2 regions of the Mesorhizobium robiniae genome follow, and region 1 is predicted to be linked to the other one. Evidence: predicted binding sites of a transcription regulator. Region 1 holds the regulator's gene; the other holds the start of a gene.
What was found. Region 1 encodes LexA, which represses DNA repair genes until DNA is damaged. Its sites were predicted from a motif close to TGTTCNNNNTGTGTTCNG; they were not measured.
Positions count from the first base shown of each region.

Region 2: a site for LexA is predicted at 5,422-5,439, ahead of ABID19_RS20570 (helicase-related protein). Genes of this name have one in related genera too.

Region 1 covers NZ_JBEPMC010000006.1:11,548-26,975, forward strand. The annotation lists gene bamA (outer membrane protein assembly factor BamA) at 1-231, shown strand, start outside; gene lpxD (UDP-3-O-(3-hydroxymyristoyl)glucosamine N-acyltransferase) at 409-1,467, shown strand; gene fabZ (3-hydroxyacyl-ACP dehydratase FabZ) at 1,468-1,926, shown strand; gene lpxA (acyl-ACP--UDP-N-acetylglucosamine O-acyltransferase) at 1,940-2,773, shown strand; gene ABID19_RS17300 (LpxI family protein) at 2,760-3,659, shown strand; gene lpxB (lipid-A-disaccharide synthase) at 3,649-4,815, shown strand; gene gltA (citrate synthase) at 4,910-6,238, opposite strand; gene gltX (glutamate--tRNA ligase) at 6,420-7,844, opposite strand; gene ABID19_RS17320 (ComEC/Rec2 family competence protein) at 7,947-10,403, shown strand; gene lexA (transcriptional repressor LexA) at 10,397-11,149, opposite strand; gene ABID19_RS17330 (molybdopterin molybdotransferase MoeA) at 11,254-12,459, opposite strand; gene moaC (cyclic pyranopterin monophosphate synthase MoaC) at 12,459-12,956, opposite strand; gene trpC (indole-3-glycerol phosphate synthase TrpC) at 13,023-13,874, opposite strand; gene trpD (anthranilate phosphoribosyltransferase) at 13,879-14,889, opposite strand; gene ABID19_RS17350 (SurA N-terminal domain-containing protein) at 14,886-15,428, opposite strand, start outside.
Region 2 covers NZ_JBEPMC010000007.1:201,612-217,039, reverse strand. The annotation lists gene ABID19_RS20595 (patatin-like phospholipase family protein) at 1-725, opposite strand, end outside; gene ABID19_RS20590 (3-hydroxybutyrate dehydrogenase) at 763-1,545, opposite strand; gene phaR (polyhydroxyalkanoate synthesis repressor PhaR) at 1,976-2,587, opposite strand; gene ABID19_RS20580 (acetyl-CoA C-acetyltransferase) at 2,884-4,068, shown strand; gene phbB (acetoacetyl-CoA reductase) at 4,197-4,919, shown strand; gene ABID19_RS20570 (helicase-related protein) at 5,606-9,019, shown strand; gene ABID19_RS20565 (RNA-binding S4 domain-containing protein) at 9,034-9,420, shown strand; gene fdxA (ferredoxin FdxA) at 9,570-9,908, shown strand; gene ABID19_RS20555 (CarD family transcriptional regulator) at 10,274-10,855, shown strand; gene ABID19_RS20550 (amino acid ABC transporter ATP-binding protein) at 11,018-11,791, opposite strand; gene ABID19_RS20545 (amino acid ABC transporter permease) at 11,788-12,468, opposite strand; gene ABID19_RS20540 (amino acid ABC transporter substrate-binding protein) at 12,627-13,400, opposite strand; gene ABID19_RS20535 (RNA polymerase factor sigma-32) at 13,731-14,594, shown strand; gene ABID19_RS20530 (M48 family metalloprotease) at 14,702-15,428, opposite strand, start outside.

The DNA of each region.
Region 1 (15,428 bases):
GGTCTGCGTGGCGCAGTCTTCGCCGATGCGGCAACGCTCTACGGCAGCAAGGTTCAGAGAGAGTTTGTCGACCAATCGACAACCGACATGCAGTGGCGCGCCTCTGTCGGCGTCGGTCTAATGTGGGCATCACCGTTCGGCCCGATCCGCATCGACTATGCGGTCCCGGTCCTCAAGGAAGAAACCGACGACGTGCAGGAATTTAACTTCGGCATATCGACCCGCTTCTGATCGGCGGGCAACGATGCTTCCGGGCCGTTGGGGTCCGGAAGAGAGTGAACCGATACTACAGCGCCGTGCGTCCTCCGGAGGCGCAAGCACATTGTGGCACTTTGATTTGCACATGATCCTTTCCGAAAATCGATTCCGATTTTCGGGCTCATGCGCTAGCTGGATATAGCTTCTGGAATGACCGATCCGGTGTTCTTCGCGCCCTCACGCCGGTACACGGCTGGCGAAGTCGCGAATCTGACTGGCTCGGTGCTTGTCGATTCGAGTCTCTCCGATATATTGATCGAAGCCTTGGCGCCGGCAAGCGAAGGCGGCGAACACGCCCTTGTTTTCGTCGATGGCAGGCGCAACTTCGCGCTGATGCAATCGCTGCGGGCAGCGGCAGTTCTCTGTCCCGCCGAATTTGCCAGCAAAGCGCCGGCGGGCATCGCGGTTCTGGTCCATCCGCGCCCGCAACAGGCTTTCGCGATGGTCGGACGCCTACTCTTCCCAGCGGCTGCGACACCGGCGCCGATGACCGGCGAAACCGGCATCTCGCCGCATGCCCATATCGACCCATCGGCGCATATTGAGGCCGGCGCGATCATCGAGGCCGGCGCGATCATCGGCCCCCGCGCTTCTATCGGCAGCGGGACCGTCATCGCCCCTCATGCCGTTATCGGCCCCTCTTGCCAGTTCGGCCGCGACGGCTATGTCGGTCCAGGCGCCAGCATCCAGTACGCGCTGATCGGCAACCGCGTCATCATCCACGGCGGTGCCCGCATCGGTCAGGACGGCTTTGGCTTCGTGGCCGGCGCGAAAGGTCCGGAGCGCGTCCCGCAGATCGGCCGGGTCGTTATCCAGGACGATGTCGAGATCGGCTCGAACACCACGGTCGATCGTGGCGCCATGTCCGACACGATCATCGGTCAGGGGACCAAGATCGATAATCTGGTGCAGATCGCTCATAACGTCCGCATCGGCCGCAATTGCATAATCGCTGGCCTTTCAGGTATTTCCGGTTCCGTGACGGTGGGCGACAACGTCACCATGGGTGGCGGTGTTGGCCTTGCCGATCACCTGACCATAGGGACGGGGGCCAAACTTGCTGCAAGAAGCGGGTTTATGAGCAACGTTCCTGCGGGCGAGATTTGGGGAGGATATCCGGCACAGCCGATGGCGGAAGCCATGCGGGAGATCGCAGCTTTGCGAAGACTGGCCAGGGCGCGCAAATCCGGCGAGGGGGGGAATAGCTAGATGATGGCGGCGACGACGCTCGAAGCGGTCGACATATTGGGGTTGATGAAGCTCCTGCCGCATCGCTATCCGTTCCTGATGATCGACCGCATCATCGATATCGATGGCGACGAGTCCGCTATCGGCATCAAGAACGTGACCATAAACGAGCCGCATTTTCAGGGTCATTTCCCGGATCAGCCGGTCATGCCCGGCGTGCTGATCGTCGAGGCGATGGCGCAGACGGCCGGCGCCATCTGCATCCGCAGCCTTGGCACCGAAAAACCATCGCTGGTCTATTTCCTGACCATCGATAACGCCAAATTCCGCAAGCCGGTCGTTCCCGGCGACCAGTTGAAGATTCATGTGAAGAAAATTAAGAAACGCGGCAACCTTCTCAAATTCGCCTGCGAGGCTCTGGTCGACGGCATCAAGGCCGCGGAAGCCGAGATCTCAGCGATGATGGTTACGAGCGACTGACGATCGAATGCTTATGAAAATCCAGACAGTTATCCATCCATCTTCGGTCATCGAGGCAGGCGCTAAAATCGGCGAAGGCGTCCGCATCGGGCCGTTCTGTCACATCAGCGCCGACGCCGTGATCGGCGACCGCGTCGAACTGGTCAGCCATGTCTCGGTGATTGGCGCGACCACGATCGGCGCCTCGACCAAGGTCTATCCGATGGCGACATTGGGCGCGCCGCCACAAAACACCAAGCACAAGGGCGGCCGTACCACGCTCGTCATCGGTGAGAACTGCACGATCCGCGAAGGCGTGACCATGCACCTCGGCACCGATTCCAGCCGCGGCGAGACTGTTATCGGCGACAACGGCAACTTCCTCGCCTATGCCCACATCGCGCATGATTGCGTCGTCGGCAAGAACGCCACCTTCGCCAATCAGGCGACGTTGGGCGGCCATTGTGAGATCGGCGACAACGTCTATATCGGGGGCCTTACCGCTGTTCATCAGTTTGTCCGCGTCGGCGACAATGCCTTTCTCGGCGGTTGCTCGGCAATTGTCGGCGATGTCATTCCCTACGCCATCGCCGTCGGCAACCGCGCCAGCCTTCGCGGCCTCAACATCATCGGCCTGAAGCGCGCCGGCCTGCCGCGCGCCGAGATCCTTACGTTGCGCAAGGCCTACAGGACGATTTTCGATCGCTCCCGAACCGTCGGCGAGAATATCGAGTTCGCCAAGGCGGAATTCGCTTCATCGCCGACGGCCATGAAGATCATCGATTTCATCGCCAGTCGCGGCAAGCGGCACTACGCCGTCCCGTCGCTCAAGGGCGGCGATGGTGACGATGGCGATGACGAAGGCTGAGATCGCCGGGACGAAGCTTCAACTCCCGCCGGGCTCCAGGATCGGTATCGTTGCCGGTAGCGGCAGCTTGCCCGTGGAAGTCGCCGAAGGCCTGGTCGCGCATGATCATCCGCCTTTCATTCTGTTGATGGAAGGCGAGGCCGACCGGCAGGAGCTCCGCCGGTACGAGCACGACAGCCTGGCACTTGAGCAGATCGGCTCATTGGTGGCGACGCTGAAGCGTCACGGCGTCACTCATCTGGTTCTTGCCGGCGAGATCAAGCGCAGGCCGCGGCTGATCGACATGCGCCCGAGTCTCGGATTGCTGGCGATCGTGCCTTCGGTGGTCCTGGCGCTGGCGCGCGGCGATGATGGGCTTCTGAAAGTCCTGACACGAGGCCTGGAAAAGCGGGGCATCAAAGTGGTCGGCGCGCATGAGGTGGTTCCCGAACTGGCGGCGAGCCAGGGAACACTGACCGCGGCAGGACCAAATCGATCCGACTGGCGCGACATCGAGGCAGGGCGCACCGCCGCCAAGGCCATTGGTGCGCTTGATATCGGCCAGGCGGCAATAGCGGTCGGTGGGCGGGTGATCGCGCTGGAAGGCATCGAGGGCACTGCCGGGCTGATTGAGCGGGCAAGAGAGTTGCGCGGTCATGGCAGGCTGGCCGGCGGCACGCGTGGTGTCCTGGTCAAATGCGCCAAGCCCGGCCAGGAGTTGCGCGCCGACCTGCCGTCGATCGGCCCGCAGACGGTCGATGCGGCGCATGCAGCCGGCCTTGCCGGCATTGCCATCGAAGCTGGTCGTTCGCTCATTCTGGAGGCCCCCGTCACCATCGCGCGCGCCAATGCGCTCGGCCTCTTCATCGTCGGCCTGCCCGTTGAGGAGCCGGCCAATGGCCAGTGACAAGCCGCTGAAGATCGCCATCGTCGCCGGCGAGGAATCCGGCGACCTGCTTGGCGCCGACCTCATCCAGGCGCTCAAGCGCACGACCGGCCGCGAGGTCAGGCTCGTCGGCATTGGCGGACGCCATCTGCAGGCGCTTGGCCTCATCCCCCTGTTCGAGGGCAGCGAGATCGCGCTGACAGGGCTGAGCGCGGTCCTGCGCGACCTGCCGCGCCTGATGCGGCGGATCAGCCAAACGGCCGGCGCGGTCGCCGGTGAAAAGCCCGACTGCCTCATCACCATCGACAGTCCGGATTTTTCACTCCGCGTAGCCAAGAAGGTGCGTGCCGCCGATCCGGCAATCCCCATCGTCCACTATGTCTGCCCGAGCGTCTGGGCATGGCGGCCGGGCAGGGCGGTGGCGATGAGACCGTATGTCGACCATATCCTTTGCATCCTGCCTTTCGAGGTGAAGGAACTCGCCCGCCTCGGAGGCCCGCCCGGCACCTATGTCGGCCATCGCCTCACGCATGATCCGGGCGTGCTCGGTGCTGCCAAGGCGCAAAGCCTGCCGCGCGACCTGTCCGAGGATCGCGTGAAGACATTGCTGGTGCTGCCCGGCTCGCGTCGCGGCGAGGTGCGAAGGCTGGTCGGCCCGTTCGGCAAGACGGTCTCGATCCTGCGCGCGCGCGGGCATCGCCTGCGCCTGCTGTTGCCGACGGTTCCGCATGTCGCCGACCTGGTCAGGACTTCGGTGGCAAGTTGGGACGAGAAGCCGGAGATCATCCTTGATCCCGAACGCAAATGGCAGGCTTTCGGTAAGGCCGATGCGGCGCTGATCGCATCGGGAACGGTGTCGCTGGAACTGGCGCTGTCGGGTGTGCCGATGATCTCCTGCTACCGGCTCGATCCGGTCATGCGGATAGCCCAACGCTTGATCACCGTATGGAGCGCCGCCTTGCCCAATCTCATCGCCGACCGTCCGGTGGTGACCGAGCACTACAATGAATATGTGCGGCCGCACTATCTGGCGCGGCAGTTGGAAGCGCTGTTTTCCGACACCGCCTACCGCACTTGGCAGAAGGACGGTTTTGCCGAAGTGGGCAGACGCATGGCCACCGGCAGGCCGTCCGGCGATATCGCGGCGGGGGTGGTGATGGGGTACATAAAAGGGTGAATAGTGAATAGTGAATAGTGAATAGTGAATAGAAGCTAGCTATAGCCGCCAAACGGCGCTTGCTTACTTCCATTCACCATTCACCATTCACCATTCACCTCTTCGCAATCGGCACGTAATCCCGTTCCGACGCACCTGTATAGAGCTGGCGCGGGCGGCCGATCTTCTGGTGCGGATCCTCGATCATCTCCTTCCACTGCGCGATCCAGCCGACTGTGCGGGCAACCGCGAACAGCACGGTGAACATGGTGGTGGGGAAGCCCAGCGCCTTCAGCGTGATGCCGGAATAGAAATCGACGTTCGGATAAAGCTTCTTCTCGATGAAATAGGCATCGGTCAGCGCGATCTTTTCCAGCTCCATGGCGATGTCGAGCAGCGGATCGTCCTTGATGCCGAGTTCGCCCAGCACCTCATGTGCGGTCTTCTGCATGATCTTGGCGCGCGGATCGTAGTTCTTGTAGACGCGATGGCCAAAGCCCATCAATCGGAACGGGTCGTTCTTATCCTTGGCGCGCGCGATGAATTCCGGGATGTGGTCGACATGACCGATTTCGCCCAGCATGTTCAGAGCGGCCTCATTGGCGCCGCCATGCGCCGGTCCCCACAGGCAGGCGATGCCGGCAGCGATGCAGGCAAACGGATTGGCGCCCGACGAGCCGGCGAGGCGGACGGTCGAGGTGGAGGCGTTCTGCTCGTGATCGGCGTGCAGGATGAAGATGCGCTCCATCGCACGCGCCAGCACCGGGTTGATCTTGTATTCCTCACACGGCACGGCGAAGCACATATGCAGGAAATTGGCCGCGAAATTCAGCTCGTTCTTCGGGTAAATGAAGGGCTGGCCGATGTGATATTTGTAGGCCATCGCCGCGATCGTCGGCATTTTCGCGATCAGCCGCATCGATGCGACCATGCGCTGATACGGGTCCGAGATGTCGGTGGAATCGTGATAGAAGGCCGACAGCGCGCCGACCACGCCGCACATCACCGCCATCGGATGCGCGTCGCGGCGAAAGCCGGTGAAAAAGCGTGACATCTGCTCGTGCACCATGGTGTGGCGCGTCACCCGGTAGTCGAAATCGTCCTTCTGCGCCTTGGTCGGCAATTCGCCGTAGAGCAGGAGGTAGCAGACTTCGAGGAAGTCGCCATGCTCGGCCAGCTGGTCGATGGGGTAACCGCGGTGCAAAAGAATGCCGGCATCGCCATCGATGAAGGTGATTTCCGACTCGCAGCTTGCCGTCGACGTGAAACCGGGATCGTAGGTGAAGGCCCCGGTGGTGCTGTAAAGCGAGCCGATGTCGATGACATCAGGTCCGACCGAACCGCTTCGCACCTTGAGCTCGTGAGTTTTGCCGCCGAATTCAAGTTTTGCAGTCGATGCTTGGGTTTTGCCGCCAAATTCCATCTTTGTCGCAGCTTCGGACATTGCAAACTCCTTTTGGTTTTCTCACTGCCGGCAAGGCAATATATCTGCAACGCAACACGTCGAAAGGATCGGAGTTCGCGCGTTTGCGCCCGCTATTGGATTTGCGTGCCAAATTGGGCCAAGACCTAATGTTGCACTGCGAAACCCGCCTTTCAATGCCAATCTTCTTGGGCCAGTTTTGCTAATCGATTTGATCGGATATGCGCGCCAGGCTTTCCTCGCGGCCAAGCACGGCAAGCACATCGAACACGCCGGGCGAGGTGCTTTTGCCGGTCAGCGCGGCACGCAAAGGTTGGGCCACGGCGCCGAGCTTACGACCGCCTGCCAGAGCATATTCGCGGATCGCAGCCTCCGCCGCGGCGGCCGTCCAATCGCCTGAAACTGCCTTCAGGGTCGCGTGGGCACCCCGCAGGATCTCGCGCGCCTCACCGCCGAGCAATGCAGCCGCCTTCTCATCGATAGGCAGCGGCCGCTCGGCGAACAGGAAGCCGGCGCCGTCGACAAGCTCGACCAGCGTCTTGGCGCGCTCCTTCAAGCCTGGCAGGGCGGCAAGCAATTGCGCCTTGCGCGTGTCGTCGAGGCGCGCTGCGATCGCCGGGCCGCCTTCGAGATAGGGCAAGGTGGCGATGAAGATATCGAGCAATTCGGCGTCGCTCATGCGGCGCATATGCACGCCGTTCAGGGCCTCCAGCTTGGCGAAGTCGAAACGGGCGGCGCCCTTGTTGACGTCGCCGATATCGAACCAGGCAATCATGTCCTTGATCGACATCACCTCGTCGTCGCCATGGCTCCAGCCGAGCCGCGCCAGGTAGTTGAGCAGCGCTTCAGGCAGATAGCCCATGGCGCGATAGGCCTCGACACCGAGCGCACCATGTCGCTTCGACAGTTTGGCGCCGTCGGCGCCGTGGATCAGCGGGATATGCGACATCGACGGCACGCCCCAGCCCATGGCTCGATAGATCACCATCTGGCGGGCGGCGTTGGTCAGATGATCGTCGCCGCGTATGATGTGGGTGATGCCCATGTCATGGTCGTCGACGACGACGGCATGCATATAGGTCGGATTGCCGTCCGAGCGCAGGATGATGAAATCGTCGAGATCCTTGTTGGGGAAGCGGACTGCGCCCTGCACGAGATCATCCACCACCGTCTCGCCCTCGGTCGGCGCCTTGATGCGAATGGCGCCCTTGACGCCCACAGGCGCCTCCGACGGGTCGCGATCGCGCCAGCGGCCGTCATAGCGGGGAGGGAGCCCCTTGGCCCGGGCCGCCTCGCGCATTGCCTCCAACTCGGCTGGCGTCGCATAGCAATAGTAGGCCTTGCCCATGCGTACCAGCTCCTCGGCCACCTCGCGGTGGCGCGGCGCGCGCTCGAACTGCGATACCGGCTCGCCGTCCCAGGTGAGGCCGAGCCACGAGAGCCCGTCGAGGATGGCAGCGGTTGCCGCAGCCGTCGAACGCTCACGATCGGTGTCCTCGATGCGCAGCAGCATGGTGCCGCCGGTGTGTTTCGAATACAGCCAGTTGAACAGCGCCGTGCGCGCCCCGCCAATATGCAGGAAGCCGGTGGGCGAGGGGGCAAAACGGGTTACGACCTTGTCGGACATGGAACTCTCAGGCAGGCGCAGGAAACGGATGTGGTTGCGCGGACTTTCGCGCGTCGCGCGTTCATGTAGCATAGGAGGTCAAGGGCGCAAGGGGCAGACCCGATGGCTGGACCAGGCCGCGGCGTGAACGAGAGCGAGGGCGTGGTCGCAAGCGTCAGCGAACGATCGCTGTTTGCCGACGTTCCTCACGCCGAGCCGCTACCCGTTTCGTTGCCTGGGTCGCACTCGGGCATCCAGCTTCTTTCGCCAGGCCGCTCCGCGCCAATACCCGGTCCAACACCCAGGCCTGTCGTTGGTTTCCGCCGACAGTTCCGTCGCCTCGCACCATCCGCTGTCCGCAACAGCGTTGTTTCGGCGGCCGGCATGGAACTCGACCGCGGCGTCGCCTTCCTGCTGGTGCCGGTTTTCCTGGCATCCGGCGTGATCGTCTATTTTTCGCTTGCCGTGGAACCGGGCTTTCCCCAACCCATCGCCGTCGTGGTCCTCACGGCATTGTGTGCAGCGGTCACGCGGTCATGGCGCAAAACGCATTTGTGTTTCATGGCAGCGTTGCTGTGCGCACTCGGTGTGCTCGCCGCCAAGGTTGAAACCTGGCGCGCGGGAACGCAGATGCTCGGTTCGGTAATCCAGACCCAGCTCACCGGCCGCGTCGTCAGGCTCGACCAGATGGCGAACGGCCGGATCAGGCTGACCATCGACGTGATATCGACCGCCCGGCCGACCCTGCGTTATGCACCGGAACGTGTCAGGGTTTCGGCACGCAAAACTCCCGCCGAGATGACCGCAGGCTCGGTGGTGGCCGGCTATGTGAGGCTTCTGCCTCCGACTGGCCCGGTTAGGCCGGACAGCTATGACTTCTCCTTTGACAGCTATTTCGCCGGCATTGGCGCCAGCGGCTTTTTCCTCGGCAATCCGAAGATCGTCGCTTCCGAGGATGCACCGTTAGCCGCGCGCCTTTCCGCCTCGATCGAAAAGGCGCGCGAAACCATCGCCGACCACATCAGGGACAGCATCGGTGGGGCCGAGGGGGAGATTGCCGCTGCGCTGATCGTCGGCGTGCGTGCCGGCATCCCCGAAGAAATCAACGAATCGATGCGGCGCACCGGCATCTACCACATCATCTCCATTTCCGGCCTGCACATGGCGCTTGTTGCCGGCACCATCATGGGATTGCTGCGCGGCGCCTTTGCGCTGTTTCCCGATTTTTCGTCGCGTAGGCCGGTCAAAAAATATGCGGCCGGCGCCGCACTCGTTTCCATAGCTGCCTATCTGATATTTTCCGGTGTCGTGGTCGCGGCCGAGCGCAGCTTCATCATGTTGGCGGTGATGCTTGTCGCCGTGTTGTTCGATCGGGCCGCACTCACCATGCGCAATCTGACGATTTCAGCGATCGCCGTCATCGTCGTGTCGCCGCACGAGGTGGTCGGCCCCAGCTTCCAGATGTCCTTCGCCGCGACCGCGGCTCTCGTAGGCGCCTATGCCGGCTGGTCGGACTATCGTGCCGACAAGGCCAAGGCGCCGCCGCAGCGACGGTCACCGGTCGCTTTCGTCACGCGCAAACTCCTCGCTGGGACAGGTACCATCGCAATGACTTCCATCATTGCCGGCAGCGCCACCGCGCTTTTCGCCATCTGGCACTTCCAGCGCGTCTCGCCGCTCAGCCTGTTCGCCAATCTGGCCGTCATGCCGATCGTTACGGTCGTCATGTTCCTGGCCGTCGTCAGCGCCTTGGCAATGCCTTTCGGCCTCGACGGGCCTTTCCTCTACATGATGGGCAAGGGGCTGACGGCCATGATCGCAATATCGGGATGGATCTCCGAGCGTTCGCCGGTCGATGCAGTCGGGCTGATTTCGTTGCAGTCGGTTCTGCTGGTGACGGTCGCCCTGGTCATTGCCACAATGGCGACGACATGGTTGCGGCTTGCGGCACTTCCCTTTGCGCTCGCCGGCCTGCTGACGATTTCCGAGACACGCACCCCCGACGTGCTGATCTCGGAGGACGCGCATCTGGTGGCGCTGCCGATCGGCGGGGGAGAACTTGCCGTCAACCGAGTGCGCTCGAACGAATTCACCACCGACAATTGGAAACATGCGCTGATTTCAGCGACTATTGTCGAGCCGGAGACATTCGAAAAAGGAGACGTGCGGTTCGACATCGCCGACCCGGCCGACCTGCCGCCGGGAGCGCCTTTTTACTGCACTGACGGCCTTTGCATCGCCCGGCATCCGTCCGGCGCGATCATCGCGCTCGCCGACGACCGCAAAACCGCGCGGCCGGCCTGTGGCTTTGCGGATTTGCTCGTTATTGACGACGCCACAGCCTATTATAATCCCTGCCGCAACCCGCTGGTTCTCGTCGTCACCAAACGCCAGCTCGCTCGCATGGGCAGTGCTGCCGTCTTCTTCGATCCGCAATCTGCGACGACGCGCGCAGAAATCCGTTTTGCCGTCGAACAGCCATACAGGCCCTGGCATGAGCAGCGGAGATTTTCGCGCGAGGCGAGGGGTCTGCCGCCTTACCGCAAGCCTGAGAAAGCCAAGAAAGCTGCCGTTCAGTAACGCCGGATCAATCCAACCAGCTTGCCTTGCACCTTGACCCGGTCCGGCCCGAATATGCGCGTCTCATAGGCCGGATTGGCGGCTTCCAGGGCGATCGAGGCGCCTTTACGGCGGAACCGCTTCAGCGTCGCTTCCTCCTCGTCGACCAGGGCGACAATGATCTCGCCAGGCTGGGCGGTGTCGGCGTTGCGGATGATGACCGTATCGCCGTCGAAAATGCCGGCCTCAATCATCGAATCACCTTTGACTTCCAGCGCGTAGTGCGCGCCGCCGGTGATCATGTCCGGTGGCACCGAGATCGAATGCGTCTGGTGCTGGATGGCATCGATCGGCACACCGGCAGCGATCCGGCCCATCACCGGGATGGAGACGGTGGCGACAACGTCGTCGTCGTTGCCGGCTGCGGGCATGCGTGAAGGCGCCGGCTTGATCTGCCGCCCGAGGCTGCCCTGTCCATGGCTGCTCTGCCCAAGGCTGCCCTGAATGACGCTCGGCGAGAATTTGCGCGCCGCATTGAGGCCGGGCGCGATCGAATCGGGCAGGCGCAGCACCTCCAGCGCGCGAGCGCGGTTGGGCAGCCGACGAATGAAGCCGCGCTCCTCCAGTGCCGTGATCAGCCGATGGATTCCCGACTTGGAGGCCAGGTCGAGCGCTTCCTTCATCTCGTCGAACGATGGCGGAATACCGCTTTCCTTCAGCCGCTCGTGGATGAACATCAACAGCTCATGTTGTTTGCGTGTCAGCATCGCGACCCCCAACAGAATCAGAAAAACAAACCCAGAACAAACACTATCTGTTCCAGTTGTGTTCCGCAACTGTTTAAAGTTTAATGAATGCGTTGACGGTTTGTTCAGCGTAACATCAGCACGCTGCAGGCGGCGCCTGTCGCGGCTGGGGGTGCAAATGGCTCACGCACGATCAGCCCGTTCGCATCGGCCAGCGTTCTGAGCATCGAGGAATCCTGGATGCCGAACGGCGTCGCCGTTAGCGTGCCGGTGTCTTCCTTCACCACCGCGCGTACATAGTCCTGCCTGAGATCGTTGGCCGGTATGGCGGCGCCGAGCCGCGCCTGACGCATGTCCTGCCGGTAGGCGCGGCCGCCGAGCCGCGCAAGCAACGGCTTCAGGAAAAGCTGTGTGCAGACCAGGCTCGCCACTGGATTGCCAGGCAGGCCGATGCAGCGGACGTCGCCCAGCCGGCCGAACATCAGCGGTTTGCCCGGTCGCATGGCGATCTTCCAGAAATCGAGCGTCATGCCTTCGCCAGTCAGCACGTCATGCACAAGGTCGTGGTCGCCGACTGAGGCGCCGCCCAGCGTGACGATGACGTCGGCTCCTGCATCGACCGCTTTTTTCACCAACGCGGCGATCGCCTCCTTGCGGTCGGAGGCGATGCCGAGATCGAGCGCGTCGGCGCCGACCAAGCGGGCTGCAGCGGCGACGCCATAGGCATTGGACGAGATGATCTGGTCGGGGCCAGGCTCGCTGCCCGGCGGCAGCAATTCGTCGCCGGTAGCGATGATAGCGACCAACGGCCGTTTCACCACGCTGACCTGCGGATGGTTGGCCGACGCCGCCAGCGACAACGCCGCCGGATCAAGCAGGCGACCTTTCTCCAGCAGGACGTCGCCCTTCGAGAAATCGAGCCCGAGGCGTCGAATGTTGCGGCCTTCAACCGTCGGCGCGGTCACTTCGATGCTGCCGCCGCCGAGATCGCGGACATTCTCTTGGATGACAATGGTATCAGCGCCTGCGGGAAGCGGCGCGCCGGTGAAGATGCGCACGGCTTGCGCCGGACCGACCGTTCCGGCAAAGCCGCGTCCGGCCGGCGCCATGCCGATCACCGAAAGTCTTGCCGGCACGGAGGCGACATCCTCGGCCCGCGCGGCATAGCCGTCCATGGCGGACGCGTTGAAGGGCGGCTGGGTGCGGAGCGCCATGAGCGGCTCCGCCAGAACGCGGTCGGCGGCGTCCATCAGGGCGACGCTTTCAGCTTGCAAGGGCGCCGCATCTTCAAGCAGGCGCTCTAGCGCCTCGGCGACCGGAAGCAGCGCCATTATCGGCCTGTCCCCTGGGCGCCCGCTTTGTAGTCGCCGGACTTGCCGCCGGTCTTTTCCACCAGCCTGACGCCCGAGATCACAATGGCGCGGTCGACCGCCTTGGCCATATCGTAGATCGTCAGGCAAGCGACCGAGACGGCGGTCAGCGCCTCCATCTCGACGCCGGTCTTGCCGGTGACGCGGGCCAATGCCGTGACCTTCAGGCCGGGCAGCGCCGCGTCCGGTTCGATGTCGACGGATATCTTAGTCAACAGCAGCGGATGGCAGAGCGGTATCAGCTCATGCGTCCTCTTGGCCGCCATGATGCCGGCGATGCGCGCCGTACCGAGTACGTCGCCCTTCTTGGCGTCGCCATCGAGGATCATTTTGAGCGTCTCCGGCAGCATCGAGACAAAACCCTCGGCGATCGCCGTGCGCGTCGTCTCCGCCTTGTCGCCGACATCGACCATGTTGGCTTCGCCTGTCGCGCCAAGATGGGTGAGGGCGGTCGTCATCGTCAGATGGCCTTAGAGCGATGTGCGTCCGTTTGGACGCACATGGTACGCTCTAACACTTTGAATCTAAGCATCGTGCTCTCCGAAAATCGATTCTGATTTTCGGGCCGATGCATGAGCCGGCGCCTTGCCCATCAAAAGCAGGTGCGTTGCGGCAGCCACGTCCTGTTGCCGCATCAGACTCTCGCCGACGAGGAAGGTGCCGATGTCGCTCCGTTCCAGCCTGCGGCAGTCTTCGTGCGAGAAAATACCGCTCTCGCTGACCAGCAGGCGGTCGGCCGGCACCATCGCAGCGAGCCGCTCCGAGGTGTCGAGACTGGTTTCGAACGTCCGGAGGTTGCGGTTATTGATGCCGATCAGCCGTGACGACAGTTTCAGCGCGCGTTCCGTCTCGGCCTCGTCATGCACCTCGACCAGCGCGTCCATGCCAAGCTCGAAAGCCGTCGTTTCGAGCTCCCTGGCCATGGCGTCATCGACGCTCGCCATGATGATCAGGATGGCATCCGCACCCCACGCACGGGCTTCGAAAACCTGATAAGGCTCGAACAGAAAATCCTTGCGCAAAGCGGGCAATGTCACGGCGCTGCGCGCATCGGTGAGGAATTCAGGCGCGCCCTGGAAGGACGGCGCGTCGGTCAGCACCGAAAGGCAGGCGGCGCCGCCTTTCGCATAGGCCCTGGCCAGCGCCGGCGGATCGAAATCGGCGCGGATCAGACCCTTGGACGGGCTCGCCTTCTTGATCTCGGCGATCAGCGCGAAACTGCTGGATTTGCGCTTGGCTTCAAGGGCCGCGAGAAAGCCGCGTGGCGCATCGGCGTCCTTCGCCTGCGCCTTGATCTCGGCAAGCGGCACGCGCGCCTTTGCCGCCCCGATCTCGTCGCGCTTGTAGGCTTCGATCTTGCGCAGAATGTCAGACACGGCTCTATCCGTTCGAAATCTCGACCAGCCGGTCGAGCACTTGCAGCGCGCGGCCGCTGTCGATGGCTTGCGCCGCCGTCGCCATGCCGTCGGCAAGCGTTGTTACCTTGCCCGCCACCACCAGTCCGGCGCCGGCGTTCATCAGCACCGTATCGCGAAAGGCGCCGGCAGCGCCGCCCAGCATGTCGCGCAGCGCCTGGGCGTTGTAGGCGGCATCGCCGCCGCGCAACTCGTCCTTGGTGTGACGCTTCAGTCCCACCGCTTCCGGGGTCAGCGTGAAGCTGCGGATCTCGCCGCCGACCAGTTCGGCCACTTGGGTTTCACCGGTGGTGGTAATCTCGTCATAGCCGTCGCCATGGGCGACCCAGGCGTGGTCGGCGCCCAGCGCCTTCAACGTCTCGGCCACCGGCATGATCCACTCCGGCAAGAACACGCCGACCATCTGTCTGGCGACACCGGCCGGATTGGAGAGCGGACCAAGCAGGTTGAAGATGGTGCGGGTGCCAAGCTCGACGCGGGTCGGGCCGACATGCTTCATTGCCGGATGATGCGCCGGCGCGAACATGAAGCCGACGCCTGCTTCGTGGATGCAGCGGCCGATCGTTTCCGGCGGGATATCGATCTTGACGCCGAGCGCTGTCAGCACGTCGGCGGCGCCGGTCTGCGACGACAGTCCGCGGTTGCCATGCTTGGCCACCGGCACCCCGCAGGCGGCGATGACGAAGGCGGAAGCGGTCGAGATGTTGACGCTGTGCGAATTGTCGCCGCCGGTGCCGACGATGTCGATGGCGCCAGCGGGCGCTTCGACACGCAGCATCTTGGCGCGCATGGTGGCGACGGCGCCGGAAATCTCACTCACCGTCTCGCCGCGCACGCGCAGCGCCATCAGGAAGCCGCCGATCTGGCCGGGTGTCGCGTCGCCCGACATGATGATGTCGAAGGCCTCCCGCGCCTCCTCGAAGGAAAGGGCGTCGCCGGCGGCAACCTTGGCGATATGGGTCTTGAGCGCGCTCATCTGGTCAGGGCTTGGGCAACGGCGGTCTGGTCGATGCGAACGTCGTATTGGGTCTGCAACTGCGCCACTAACTGGTCGAGCAGGTCGTCCGACAGGCCGGAGGTGAAGGATTTCTGTGCGTCTTCCGGCACCGAGCTCGCGTCGGCTCCGGCAGGCTCGAAGACTTCGGCAATCTTGAACAAGATTTGTCCGTCGCCGGTGGGCGAGGGGATCAACCCAGTCCCGCCTTCGCCCTCGTCGAACATCGCAGCCGCCCCTTCCTTGCCAAAATCGACGTCGTCCGCCTCGCGCTTTACGCCGCGCTTGGTCTGCTTCTCGAGCTTGAGCTCGCTTGCGATCACATCGAGCGTGGCGCCGGCCTTGAGACGCTTTTCGAGTTCGTCCGCTCTCGCCGTGAGCCGCTTGGTCGTTTCCGCCGCCGTCCAGTCGGCCACTACTTTCTGGCGGACTTCATCCAGCGTGCGGTCGCGGGCCGGCGTGATCGAATCCACTTCGTAAAACACGAAGCCGTTGCCGGCGGTGGTGAGGTCGGGATTCTC
Region 2 (15,428 bases), on a different contig from region 1:
ATTTCGTTGGCGCTCTTCGGCGTCCCCTCGCGCACCACCGGATTGATCTGCACCAACAGCACGTCCTCGGTGGCAGCCGTCTTGAAGAATGGAAACAGCGCCGGATTGCCACCATAGCCGCCATCCCAGTAGGGCACGCCCTTGATCTCGACGGCGCGGAACAGCTGCGGCAGGCAGGCCGACGCCATGACCGTGTCGAGGTCGATCTCGCCATCGGAAAAGACGCGCAACTGTCCGGTCTCGACATTGGTCGCGGAGATGAACAACTCCATCGACTTGCAGGCGCGCACATTGCCGAAATCGATCTCCTGCTCGATCACGTCGCGCAGCGGGTTGAGGCCGAGCGGGTTGGCGACATAGGGCGAAAACACCCGCGACATGGTATCGAAAAAGAGGTAGCCGGGCGTATTCTCGATCGACCAGTTGCCCCAGGCCACGTCCCACGGCATGCGCTGCACCGGGCTGAAGCGGCCCTTCAGCGCCACCGCTCGCCAGAAATCGTCGAGCTTGCGCCGCGCGCCCTCGACGCCGCCGCGCACGAAACCGTCGGCCAGCGCCACCGCGTTCATGGCGCCGGCGCTGGTGCCCGACACCGCCGCGATCTCGAGCCGCCCGTCCTCCAGCAGTCGGTCGAGCACGCCCCACGAAAAAGCGCCGTGCGAGCCGCCACCCTGCAGTGCGACGTTGATCTTCTTGGGCTCCTCCGCCTTGCCGTTTGTCGTCATGGCGTTGCCCTTTGTGTGTCCAGACTTGTTTCGCAATTCACTGGGCGGTCCAGCCGCCGTCGACTGAGATATGCGTGCCGTTGATCTGCGCCGCCGCATCGGAACACAGGAATACGGCGGCTGCCGCGACCTGCTCGACCGTGACGAATTCCTTGGTCGGCTGCTTTTCGAGCATGACCTCGCGGACCACCGTGTCGCGATCCATTTTGTTGGCCTTCATCTGGTCGGGGATCTGCGCCTCGACCAGCGGCGTCAGCACATAGCCGGGGCAGATGGCGTTGCAGGTGATCTTGTCGCGCGCCAGTTCCAACGCGACCGTCTTGGTCAGCCCCATAATGCCGTGCTTGGCCGAGACATAGGCCGACTTGAACGGCGAGGCGACCAGCCCGTGGGCCGAGGCGATGTTGACGATCCTGCCGCCGCCGGCTTCTCTCATCAGCGGGATGGCGGCGGCGATGGTGTGAAACGCCGACGACAAATTAATGGCGATGATCGCATCCCACTTCTCGGTCGGAAATTCTTCCACCGGCGCGACATGCTGGATGCCGGCATTGTTGACCAGAATGTCGACCGAACCGAATGTCTCGGCTGCCTTCGCAACCAGCGCCCGGCATTCGGCCGGCTTCGACATGTCCGCCTTGATATAGGCAGCCCTGACCTTGTGATGTTTGGCAATCGCTTCGGTGATGGCCCGGTCGTCGGCCGTGTCGGAGAAGGAATTGACGACGACGTTGCAGCCTTCTGCCGCGAGTGCATGGGCGATAGCCAGACCGATGCCCGAGGTGGAACCCGTGACGATGGCGGTTTTTCTGCTGGGCAAGGCGAAATCCTTCGGTAGGGTGCTAACGGGAACATATTGCAGTGCAGCATATATGTCTCGTGTGGCGCAAGAACAGCGGCACGGATCGGCGACGACATGAAATTTTTGTCATGAAGATGCCGTTCTCACTCGAAGTTGGGCCTCTGACAGGCTGCGTGAAACCAGTTTTGTCAGCGCTCCGGGCAGCCTCTTTGGATGCTCCTAAGATTTGGTTTTGGCTGGAATGGTCATCTGGCTCATGAAAAGATGCAGAGCGCTCTGCACAGCGAGGGATGACGGCTCGGACGGATGCCACTCCGGAAAATGGCCATCAATCGCCATGCGCGCCAACCATAGACAAAGGCACGCGCGGCAAGCACCAGATGATCGAGATCAGTGTCTGACACGGGCCGCTGAGGATGGTTTCGGCCGGACCTTGTCCGGCCGGTGATCACGACATGGTGTCGAGCTTGCGCTGCATGGCGGCGATCTGTTCCTTCAACTCCTGAAGGTCGTCGGGTTTTTCCGATGCTTCTTTCCTGGCTGGCTCTGCCGGCGCTGCAGAAGAGCCATTCGAGCCTGCGGGTGGGAAGGGCGTGAACAGGCGCATGGCGTTCTGGAACATCTCCATGTTGCGGCGCGTCTGTTCTTCCAGCGCCTTGATGGGCGTGGCGATCTTCATCATGTCGAGCGGTGACTTGCCCAAGGCACCCTTCATCTGCTCGCGGAAGCGCTCTTGTTCCTTTGAGAAGGCGATCATCGACTGCTCGAGGAAGCTCGGCACGATCATCTGCATCTGGTCGCCGTAAAAGGCGATCAACTGGCGCAGGAACGGAATGGGCAACATGTTTTGGCCATCCTTGTTCTCCAGTTCGAAGATGATCTGGGTCAGCACGGGATGGGTGATGTCGTCGCCGGTCTTGGCGTCCTGGACGGTGAATTCCTCGCCTTTCTTGACCATTTCGGCAAGATCCTCGAGCGTCACATAAGTGCTGGTGCCGGTGTTATAGAGGCGGCGATTGGCATACTTCTTAATGATAATCGGTTCGTCTTTCGCGGCCATCAATATCCTCCCGGGACACCGGCACACTTGAGTAAGCAGCCGATAACGATTGCGCTTTTCAAGGATATGCGCAAAAGCGTCACAATTCCAAGTGGTTTGTGCAGTGCGGGATCGATTAATGCTGCATGGCGGGCTAAATATGCTGCGCAGCAACGGGCGGGCTGTTTCCATGGCGATGCGCAACCTGCTTGCGGCGCATAACCGGCATGCCCATTTCCGGTTTGACTTGGGTCATGGAAAGGGCAAGAAAAGTCGTTAACCGCACCTCAATTCGACCCCGAAGTCTGGAGAAGAACATGTCCGCTTCCAATGCCATTGTCGTCGCCAGCGCGGCGCGCACGCCCGTCGGTTCCTTCAACGGCGCCTTTGCCAACACACCGGCCCATGAACTGGGCGCCGTCGCCGTCAAGGAAGCGCTCGCCCGTGCCGGCGTCGACGGTAAGGAGGTCGATGAGGTGATCCTCGGCCAAATCCTGACCGCGGCTCAAGGCCAGAACCCGGCGCGGCAGGCGGCGATGGCGGCCGGCGTACCGCAGGAAGCGACCGCCTGGGGCCTCAATCAGCTCTGCGGCTCGGGCCTGCGCGCCATCGCACTCGGTATGCAGCAGATCGCCCAGGGCGATGCAAAAATCATCGTCGCCGGCGGTCAGGAATCGATGTCGATGGCGCCGCATGCCCAGCACCTGCGTGGCGGCGTCAAAATGGGCGACTTCAAGCTGATCGACACCATGATCAAGGACGGCCTGACCGACGCCTTCTATGGCTACCACATGGGCAACACGGCCGAGAACGTCGCCAACCAGTTCCAGATTACCCGCGACGACCAGGACCAGTTCGCCGTTGGCTCGCAGAACAAGGCCGAGGCCGCCCAGAAGGCCGGAAAATTCAAAGACGAGATCGTTGCCTTTACTGTCAAGGGCAGGAAGGGCGACACCATTGTCGACCAGGACGAGTACATCCGCCACGGCGCCACGCTCGAGGCGATGACCAAGCTGAAGCCCGCCTTCGACAGGGAAGGCACGGTGACCGCCGCCAATGCCTCCGGCATCAACGACGGCGCCGCTGCCGTGGTGCTGATGACCGAAGCCGAAGCCGCCAAGCGCGGCATCACGCCGCTGGTGCGCATCGTTTCCTGGGCAACCGCGGGGGTCGATCCGCAAATCATGGGCACTGGGCCTATTCCCGCCTCGCGCAAGGCGCTGGCCAAGGCCGGCTGGTCGGTCGGCGATCTTGACCTGGTCGAGGCCAATGAAGCCTTTGCCGCACAGGCCTGCGCCGTCAACAAGGACATGGGCTGGGACCCGTCCATCGTCAACGTCAATGGCGGCGCCATCGCCATCGGCCATCCGGTCGGCGCCTCGGGCGCCCGCATCTTCAATACGCTGGTCTACGAGATGCGCCGCAGAAGCGCCAGGAAAGGCCTCGCCACGCTGTGCATCGGCGGCGGCATGGGCGTTGCCATGTGCGTGGAAGCACTGTGAGAGCCATATGCGAAGCCGTGAAGACAGACTGAGCAAGCCATGAAATAGTCGGTGGCGAACGGGGTCCAATCGCCGTCAGAGCGATCCCATTCGTCGCCCGCCGCTCATGGAGTAAAGGGAGGAGAAATATGACAAGGGTAGCGCTCGTCACCGGTGGGTCGCGCGGTATTGGCGCCGCGATTTCGATCGGCCTGAAAAATGCCGGTTACCAAGTCGCCGCGAATTATGCCGGCAATGACGAAGCGGCGCAAAAATTCAATGCGATGTCAGGCATCCCGGTCTATAAATGGTCGGTCGCCGACTACGATGCCTGCGCCGCCGGCATCAAGCAGATCGAGGCCGATCTCGGCCCGGTTTCCGTGCTGGTCAACAACGCCGGCATCACCCGCGACGCCATGTTTCACAAGATGACGCGCGAGCAGTGGAAAGACGTCATCGACACCAATCTGTCCGGCGTCTTCAACATGACGCACCCGCTGTGGGGCGGCATGCGCGACCGCAAGTTCGGCCGCGTCATCATCATTTCCTCGATCAACGGCCAGAAAGGCCAGACCGGCCAGGTCAATTACTCAGCCTCCAAGGCCGGCGACATCGGCTTCACCAAGGCCTTAGCGCAAGAGGGTGCTCGCGCGGGCATCACCGTCAATGTCATCTGCCCCGGCTATATTGCCACCGAAATGGTCATGGCGGTGGCGGAAAAAGTGCGTGAATCGATCATCGCCCAAATCCCAATTGGCCGGCTCGGCGAGGCGGAGGAGATCGCGCGCTGCGTGGTCTTCCTCGCTTCCGAGGACGCCGGCTTCATCACCGGCTCGACCCTCACCGCCAATGGCGGCCAGTATATTACCTGAGGCAGACACGCGCGGGGAGACCGGTCCGCATCCGCCAACGGCTCCTCGTCGCGAGATCTCGATACAAGGCCCTGCTCCAATCCGGCACGCAATCGTTAACGGCGACGCCACGGCATGTGCAAAACCCTGTTAGCCACCTGTGGATTCTCGGTGGAAAACCTGTTCACGACACAACATGTTGGGGTGAACAAAACGGGAAAAGCGCGCCAGCGCTGATTCGTCGCCGTTTCGTTCCGGCTTTGGCCGGAGAATTAACGACAAAGGCGGAAAACAGCCCCCGAACCGTTAAGGCGCGTTAGGAAAGGTCAATAATTTCATAATGTTGGGCGGCTCTCGTCAGTCTGCATCGATCGTTCACCGGCAAATGTTAAGAACGACGTCTGCCCTGCATGAATCGGGCCAGTTCAGCGATTCAGCATGTGGTGAGATTCGCCGGCAAAAATCCCAGATATAGCCGTGAACAAACCCTGAATCAGTTGGAGTCAGCGATTCGTAGCTGATTCGTTCCAGACTCGTTCCAAGTGTTAATCAGGACCGGTTGACGACGCCGGACGAGAAGCTTCGACCTGCCATCGGAACATTCCGCTTTCGCTTCGCGCCCGAAATCCCTATGTGTCGGCTGTCACACGCGCCAACACGGGGCGCGCACCCGACAATGCGAGGCAGAGAGCCTTATTTCCAGGTCGATGAACATCCAGCCGAAACATACAGAGCCGCTGATCCTGTCCGGTCGCGACGTGACCGCCGTGCTCGGCCCCACCAACACTGGCAAGACCCATCTCGCCATCGAGCGCATGGTGGCGCATGAAAGCGGCATCATCGGCCTGCCGCTCAGGCTGCTCGCCCGCGAGGTCTATTCGCGCGTCTGCGAGAAGGTCGGCGCTCACAAGGTGGCGCTCATCACCGGCGAGGAGAAGATCCAGCCCGACGGCGCCAGATATTCGGTCTGCACGGTGGAAGCCATGCCGCGCCAGACCGACGCCGCCTTCGTCGCCATCGACGAGGTCCAGCTGGCCGGCGATCTCGAGCGCGGCCACATCTTCACCGACCGCATCCTGCATCTGCGCGGCCGCCAGGAGACGCTGCTGCTGGGTGCTGCCACCATGCATGGCATTCTCCAGCGCCTGCTGAAGGGCGTGTCGGTGGTGACGCGGCCACGGCTGTCGCATCTCGCCTATGCCGGCTCGAAGAAGCTGACCCGCCTGCCGCGACGCACGGCGATCGTCGCCTTTTCCGCCGACGAGGTCTATGCCATTGCCGAACTGATCCGTCGCCAGCAAGGGGGTGCGGCCGTCGTGCTCGGCGCGCTATCGCCCCGCACGCGCAACGCGCAGGTGGAGCTGTTCCAATCGGGTGACGTCGATTACCTGGTCGCCACCGATGCGATCGGGATGGGCCTCAATCTCGATCTCGATCATGTCGCCTTCGCCCAGAACCGCAAGTTCGACGGCTACCAGTATCGCAACCTGACCGCGGCGGAACTCGGCCAGATCGCCGGTCGCGCCGGCCGGCATTTGCGCGACGGCACCTTCGGCGTCACCGGCCAGGTCGATCCGCTGGACGAAGATCTGGTCAAGAAAATCGAAGGTCACGAGTTCGACCCGGTGAAAGTGCTGCAATGGCGCACCGCGCAATTCGATTTCGCCAGCCTCGATGCGCTGAAGCGTTCCACCGAGACCAACGCGCCGGTCGAAGGCCTGACGCGTGCGCTGCCGGCGGTGGATGCGCAGGCGCTCGAACATTTGTCCCGCGACGAGGACATAAGGGCACTTGCCACCGACGCCAGGCGCGTGGCGCTGTTGTGGGAGGCCTGCGCTCTCCCAGACTACAGGAAAATCGCACCGGCCCAGCATGCCGACCTGATCGCCTCGATCTATATGGACCTTGCCAGGCATGGCCATGTCGATGAAAATTACATGGCCGAGCAGGTGCGCCGTGCCGACACCACCGAGGGCGATATCGACACGCTGTCGCACCGGATTGCCCAGATCCGCACCTGGACGTTCGTTTCCAACCGGCCCGGCTGGCTGGCCGATCAGGCACACTGGCAGGAAAAGACGCGCGAAATCGAAGACAGATTGTCGGATGCGCTGCATGAGCGGTTGACGAAACGCTTCGTAGACCGCAGGACTTCCGTCCTCATGCGGCGCCTTAGAGAAAATACCATGCCTGAAGCCGAAATTAGCCCAACCGGAACCGTCCTCGTCGAAGGCCACCACGTCGGCGAGTTGCAGGGGTTCCGCTTCACTGCCGACCAGAGCGCCGGCGGCGAGGACGCCAAGGCGGTGCGCACAGCGGCCCAGAAGGCACTTGCAGCCGAATTCGAAGCGCGGGCCGAACGCTTCGGCGCTTGCGCCAACGGCGACATCGCGCTGGGCTCCGACGGCACGCTGCGCTGGATCGGCGCGCCGATCGGCACGCTGGTCGCAGGCGACGAGCCGTTGAAGCCGCGCCTTGTGCTGCTGGCCGACGAACAGCTCACCGGACCCGCCCGCGACAAGGTTGCGGCGCGCGCCGAGCGCTTCGTCAATTTCCAGATCGAGTCCTTGCTGAAGCCGCTGGTCGACCTCAAGAACGCCGAGCAGATCACCGGTATCGGCCGCGGCATCGCCTTCCAGCTCGTCGAAAATTTCGGCCTCATCAACCGCCGCGACATCGCCGAGGAGATGAAGTCGCTCGACCAGGAAGGCCGCGCCGCCCTTCGCCGGCTCGGTGTACGCTTCGGCGCCTACCACGTCTTCGTCCCGGCGCTGATCAAGCCGGCCCCGGCCGGACTGGTGACGCTGTTGTGGGCGCTGCAGAACGACGGCAAGGACAAGCCCGGCTTTGGCGACGTGGTTCACGCGCTGGCCTCCGGCCGTACCTCAGTGGTGATCGACCCCACATTCGATAAGACATTCTACAAATTGGCCGGCTATCGCAATCTCGGCCGTCGTGCGGTGCGCGTCGACATTCTCGAACGACTGGCCGACCTGATCCGGCCCGCAACCAACTGGAAGCCTGGACTCGGCCAGCGCCCCGACGGCGCCTATGACGGCCAGTCCTTCATGGTGACGCCGCCGATGATGTCGATCCTCGGCGCCACCGCCGACGACATGGAAGAGATTTTGAAAGGCCTCGGCTACCGGGCCGAGCCGAAGCCGGCGATCGAGGTGAAGGCCAGGCTCGAAGCACAGGACAATGCCGCGCGTGAAGCCGCCGCGGCCAAGCAGGCGGCGCAAGAACAAGCCGAGCAGGCCAAGGCAGCGGAAGCCGCGATTGCGGACGCAGCCGCCGTGGCGCAGGCCGAGAGTTCGGGAGCGGATGCGGCTGCCGTGGCAGAGGCCACAGCCGAAGTTACCGCGGAACCCGCCATCGAAGCGGAGCCCGTCGCGGAAGCTCAGCCGGAAACTCCGGCTGAGGTCACGGAAGAGGAGCTGCCTCCAGCCGAAGCCGCAGCTGAAATGCCCGCGGTATCAGCGGCTCAGCCGGAGGCAGAACCCGAAGCCGCCGAGGTTGAGGTCGCACCGGCAGAGCCGGCTTCCGAATCCTCGCCTGTAACGGAAGCAGTGTCGGCGGAACCTGCCGCGGCGGCGGAAGCCGCCACCGGCGAGGCCGCGCCAGAGGTTCCAGCAGAGGCCGAGGAACCAAAACCTATTCTGTTGTGGCGGCAGGGCCGCTTCGATCAGCGCCCGCGCCACCGCCATCACGACAACAGACCTCGTGACAATCGCCCGCGCAACGGGCAAGCCGCGCGCGACGGCCGCGGCGACGCGCCGGCGGATGCCACCGGCGGACAACCGGCCGGCGCTCCTGGCGGCCGCCCCACCCATGAAGGTCGCCGCGACGGCGCCGGCAAGCCGCGCTTCGACCGCAGCAAATTCAAGCCCAAGCCCCAGGGCGAGCCGGGAGAGCGGCGCGACGGCAAGCCGCAGGGCGAGCGTTCCGATCGTCGCGAAAGCCGGCCCGACTGGAAGGGCGGCAGGCAGGACGGCAAGGGTGGCGCGCCAGGTGGAAAGCCCGCGTTCCAGCCTAAGCCTCGCGAGGAGCGTCCCGTGCGCTTCGACCCGGATTCGCCCTTCGCCAAGCTCGCCGCGTTGCGCGACCAGCTGAAGAAGTAAGTTCGCTCGCTCCGATGGTCGCTGAAGGCCGCCAGCGCATCGACAAATGGCTGTTCTTTTCGCGTGCGGTGAAATCGCGCTCGCTAGCAGCGAAGCTGGTGGTGGCCGGACGCGTCCGCGTCAATCGCGACAAAGCAGCGCAGGCCTCCGATATGGTCCGGGTCGGCGACGTCCTGACCATCACTCTCGAGCGGCGCATCTTCGTCTGGAAGGTGCTCGGCACAGGGAGCCGGCGCGGTCCGGCCGAGGAAGCGCGCCTGCTCTACGAGGATATGTCGCCACCGCCGGTACCAAAGGGCGAGGCCGTTCCCGATGCGATTCCCGTGCTGCGCGATGCCGGCAGCGGCCGCCCGACCAAGAAGGAACGCCGGGAAACCGACCGGCTATTCGGCGAAGATTGACGCACAACGGCTTTCGCGGCGCCAACCGCTCCGGAATTCCATTCCGGAACATCGGCATCGCGCGCAACGGCTGCCCTTGCAAGCGGCAGGTAAAGGCGTTACCTGACCAAAAAAAGTCCAACAAAAGCGGGACGTCCCGGAGCCGACTGATGACCTATGTCGTGACCGACAATTGCATAAAATGCAAATACATGGACTGCATCGAGGTCTGTCCGGTCGACTGTTTCTACGAAGGCGAGAACATGCTCGTCATCCATCCCGACGAGTGCATCGACTGCGGCGTCTGCGAACCGGAATGCCCGGCCGATGCGATCAAGCCGGACACCGAGCCCGGTCTCGACAAATGGCTGCAGATCAACACCGAATACGCTGACAAATGGCCCAACATCACTGCCAAGAAGGAGCCTCCGGCCGACGCCAAATCCTTCGATGGCGAGGCTGGCAAGTTCGAGAAATATTTCTCCGCCGAGCCCGGCGAAGGCGACTGACCAGACCGCTGATTCAGCCAGCATAACGCAGCGTAAGGGGCATGGTGCTTTAACTGCCTTGACAGGCGGCGGTCGTGCATGGCCTTCGCGCGTGCAGCAAAACCTTGATTCTTCCGACTTTTTGTGTTATATCAACCAAACATGCCGGTGACACAACGTCGATTTATGGCGCAAACGCCCCAAATCACTGAAAGGTGAATTTCTCAATCCGGACCAGAGTGATCTGGGGCAGGCAGTCGCGATCATGCGGTTTGCCGGCCTCGGCTTTTCCGGCGGGTTCATCGTTGTGCGGCTAACGATCGGTTACCGATCGCGCGAGTTCGGCCGGCAGAATGCCGGTACCACACCAAGGAGTTCATGGCGTAATGGCAACAATCACCCCGCAGAAGAAGTCCAGTGCAGCGCGTCACGGTTTTAAGACCGGCGAGTACATCGTCTATCCGGCGCATGGCGTCGGCCAGATCGTCTCGATCGACGAGCAGGAAGTTGCGGGCCACAAGCTGGAATTGTTCGTCATCGACTTCCAGAAGGACAAGATGCGCCTGAAGGTGCCGGTTGCCAAGGCAACTTCCATCGGCATGCGCAAGCTGTCGGAAGAGGATTATGTCGATCGCGCGCTGAAGGTCGTGCAGGGCCGCGCCCGCGTCAAGCGCACCATGTGGTCGCGCCGCGCCCAGGAATACGATGCGAAGATCAATTCCGGCGACCTGATCTCGATCTCGGAAGTGGTGCGCGACCTCTACCGCGCCGACAACCAGCCGGAGCAGTCCTATTCCGAGCGCCAGCTTTATGAGGCGGCACTCGACCGCATGGCGCGTGAGATCGCGGCCGTCAACCGCATGTCGGAAACCGAGGCGGTGCGTCTCATCGAGGTGAACCTCAACAAGGGGCCGAAGCGCGGCGCCAAGGCCGACAACGAAGAAGCCGAGCAGGAAGAAGCTGCCTGATCGCTTCTCGGCCTAAAATTCGGAAAAACCCGGCCTCGCGCCGGGTTTTTTGTTTTGGGATAGGATGCTTAGCGCGGGGCAGTCTCTCATCAGCTAATCGAATAGTATCGGAGTGTTGCCCTCATCCGCCGACGGCCAGTAGCAGCGCATACAGGCGAAGACCTAGCTTTTGCCGCCGCCTTCCTTCTCCGCCTCCTGTTTCAGCGTCGCGATGAACCGCTTGGTTCGCTGGCGCTCCGGATTGCTGAACAGAACAGCGGCGGGGCCTTTCTCGACGACGGCGCCGGCGTCGAGGAACACCACCTCCTGCGCGATCTTGGAGGCGAGGCGCAGGTCGTGCGTCGCCATCACCATGGTAGTGCCCTCGCGGGCGAGCTGGCTGAGCACGTCGACCACCTCCTGCGCCAGTTCCGGGTCCAGCGCCGAGGTCGGCTCATCGCACAACAGCACTTTCGGCGATGGCGCCAGCGCCCGGGCAATCGCCACGCGTTGCTGCTGGCCGCCTGACAGCGTCGCCGGCCAGGCATCGGCCTTGTGCACCATGCCGACCTTTTCGAGCAGAGCGAGCGCCCGCTCGCGCGCCCTCGCCGCCGGCCACTTCAGCACCGTCACCAGCCCCTCCATGACATTCTCGATCGCGGTGCGGTGTGGAAATAGCTGGAAATTCTGGAACACCATGCCGGTCTGCAGCCGCAGGCGCCGGATGGCCGTTGCGGAAACCTTGCCGCCGGGGTGGAATTCGAGCGCGTCGTCGCCGATGCGCACCGTGCCCGAAGTCGGGATCTCGAGCAGATTGATGCAGCGCAGAAGCGTGCTTTTCCCGCCGCCCGAGGGACCGACAAGGGCGGTGACGCTGCCCTCCTCGATGGTGACGGTCACCCCCTTCAGCACGAGGTTGTCGCCGAAGCGCTTCTCGATGTCGGTGAGACCGATCATGAGCGCGCCTCCAGGAAGCCGCCATAGCGGTTGAGCCGCTTTTCCAAGCGCGTCTGCAATGCCGATAGCACGGAGCTCAGCGCCAGATAGAGGGCCGCCGCCTCGATGTACAGGATCAGCGGCTCATAGGTGGTGGCGACGATGCGCTGCGCCGCCTGGAACATTTCCGGCACGGTGATGGCGGCGGCCAGCGATGTGTCCTTGACCAGCGAGATGAAGGTGTTGGACAGCGGCGGCACTGCGACGCGGCCGGCCTGCGGCAGTATGGTGCGCCGCATCGCCTGGCTCCAGGTCATGCCGATCGAATAGGCCGCCTCCCACTGCCCCTTCGGCACCGAGCCTATGACGGCACGGATGATTTCCGACGTATAGGCGCCGATGTTGAGCGTGAAGCCGATCAACGCGGCTGAAAAAGCGTCGAGCAGGATGCCGACCGAGGGCAGGCCGTAGAAGATCAGGAAGAGCTGCACCAGAAGTGGCGTGCCACGGAAGATCCAGACGTAGAAGCGGACCACGGCGACCAGCGGCTTCGGGCCGAACAGCCGGACAAGCGCCGCGACCAGTCCCACGAAGAGGCCAAATGCGAACGACAGCAGCGTCAGCGGCACGGTGAAGATCAGCGCGGCCCATAGCAGCGTGGGCAACGAGTCCAGCATCAATTGCAGCCAGTGCGGCACGAAAACCTCCTTGCGAGATTGCCGCCCAAAACAGGCCCGGCAGCATCGAGGCGCGATCATACGGTCGTCATATCACGCGAAAAGCGGCGGCCGTCAAAGACGGCTCGCCGCGATACTTGCCATGCGGGCCGGCAAAAAGCCCGCTCAGTGAAATGCGCTTACTTCGAAACGTCCTGACCGAAATAGGTGTCGGCGATCTTCTTGTAGGTGCCGTCGGCCTTGATGTCCGCCAGCGCCTGATTGATCGCGGCGACCAGCTCCGGATCGCCCTTGCGCACGATCACGCCGGAATAGTCGGCGTTTTCTTCCTGGGCGGCGATCTTCACATTGGCGTCGGGCTTGTGCTTCTTGAAATCGAGGAACGACAGGCTGTCGTTTATGGTCGCGTCGGCGCGGCCGGTAAGAAGCAGCTGGATCGACTGGTCGAAACCATCGGTGCCGACGAGCTCGGCGCCGTTCGTTTCAGCCAGCTTGCCGAAATTCGAGGTCAGCGACTGCGCCGCCGTCTTACCCCTAAGGTCGGCAAAGCTCTTGATGTCGGTGTTGTCGCCGCGCACGATCAGCACCGCCTTGGAAGCAATGTAGGGATCGGAGAAATCATACTTGGCCTTGCGCGCCTCGGTGATGCCGACCTGGTTGACGACGGCGTCATAGCGCTTGGCATCGAGGCCGGCGATCAGCCCGTCCCATTTGCCCTCGAGGAATTCGGCCTTGACGCCGAGGCGCTTGGCGATCGCCTGGGCGATCTCGACATCGAAGCCGACCAACGCGCCCGAGGCATCATGATAGGTGAAGGGAGCATAGGTGCCTTCGGTGCCGATCTTGAGGACACCGGCCTGCTTGATCTGATCGAGATTGGCGCCAGCATGGCCTGATGTGACGGCCAGAACCTGCAATGTTGCGACGACGATGAGCGATTTAAGCCATTTCATTTTTCTGTGATCCCGTCCTTGGCCGGTGCCCGGCACATTCTAAGCGCCGGAAACTGACAGATACGGGCTGGCAAAATAAGGAACCAGATTTCAAAAATGAGCCGCTTCCGAAATCCAATTCTCACAACCGTTCGAATCACGCCAACCCGCCACATAGCGACCGCCGTGATGGGTTTTTCTGACAGCCCAATCCACGCGACATCAGCAGCGGAACCATTCACCCGCATGGCACGTTCTTGGCTGTTGTAGGGCGCGGCGTCGCCAATTCAACCACGATGCCAGCTCAGGGTCGAGCGATCGCACCGCAACGCCCGGAAGAGGGAGCGCGGCATGATGGAAGATACGGCAGGGCGAACCATGGTCCGCGCGGCGATGAAAGCCCCCTATCTCGAACGCGACGAGGAGCACGTGCTCGCGTTGCGCTGGAAGGAAGACAACGACCAGCAAGCGCTGCACCAAATCGCCATGGCGCATATGCGGCTGGTCATTTCCATGGCCTCGAAGTTCCGCCACTATGGCTTGCCCTTGGGCGACCTGGTCCAGGAAGGCCATGTCGGCCTGCTGGAGGCGGCGGCCCGTTTTGAACCGGAGCGCGAGGTGCGATTTTCGACCTATGCGACATGGTGGATCCGCGCCTCGATGCAGGACTATATCCTGCGCAACTGGTCGATCGTGCGCGGCGGCACCAGTTCGGCGCAAAAGGCACTGTTCTTCAATTTGCGGCGCTTGCGCGCCCGCTTGGCAAATGGCGCCGAGCCGATCTCGAACACCTCGCTCTATCGTGAGGTGTCGGTAGCGCTCGGCGTGTCCGAGGCCGACGTGGCGATGATGGATTCCCGCCTTTCGGCACCGGACAGCTCACTCAACCAGCCGCTCGCCGATGATTCCGGCGCCACCGAACGGATGGAATTCCTCGTTTCGGACGATCCTTTGCCGGACGAGGTCGTGGGTGACACGATCGACGTCGAACGCCGCTCTCTCTGGCTGAAAACGGCGCTCGGCGCGCTTAATGCGCGCGAGCTCAGGATTATCGAGGAGCGTCGGCTGAGCGACGAGGGCGCGACGCTCGAAGCACTCGGCGAGGCGCTCGGCATCTCCAAGGAGCGCGTCCGCCAGATCGAGGCACGCGCCATGGAAAAGCTCAAGGTGGCGCTGGTGAAGCAGAACCCCGAGTTTTTGGCGACAGCCGCCTAGCGTAGCCTTGACTGCCCGCGACCGCTCATGAGTGTTTCGGCCGGCGAAGGCCGGAAGCGCGGGAAACCGCCGTTTGCGGGCCGGCATCACCTGAATATCGACACACCCTACCTGTCGGTGATGATCTTGACCTTATCGCCGGCCGAAACGGCAGCACCGGGCGACATCGCATTGAGCACCCGGAACAGGTCGAGCTTGCGGTCGACGCCGACCATCTGCGCGGCGAGCGAACCCATGGTCTGTCCGGGCTGCACCGTGACGACGCGGACATGCAGCGGCTTCAGCGCCGCTTTCTCCGCCGCACTCAACACGCGGAAGGAACCGCTGACGGAGCGCGCCACCGAGTCCAGCGTGGTGCTGGCGGAGGGGGCTGCCGTCAACAGCCGATAGACCTGGCCGCCGGCTCGGATCACCGCGATGTCGAACTGCCAGCCCTCGGCGCTGGCATGCGCCGTCGCCGCCTCGTTGCCGTTGATCGTTTGCTGGCGCACGCTGCTTTCATCGAGCCCAGCCACCCAGCCGCTGCGGATGTAGTCGGTCAGCGAGCGGCTCTTGTCGATCGAAACGCCGTCGAAGCGGATCGCTATGTCGCCCGGCCCGGTTGCCGTCACCGCCGCAGCCGAGTTGTCGATGATGAAGCCATCGGGCACCGAGAACGACACGCCGAGCCCCGGATGGAGGAAGGTTTCGCCACGCACATAACCTTCCTCCGGCGTGTCGCCATAGAGCAGGCCGTCTATGCCGGCGAGGAAGGGGTCACGGTCGCGCGTGCCGACGCCAGGGGCGCCGAACTGGCGGGCATGGCGCTGCGCCAGATCGATGCGCTGCGGCGTG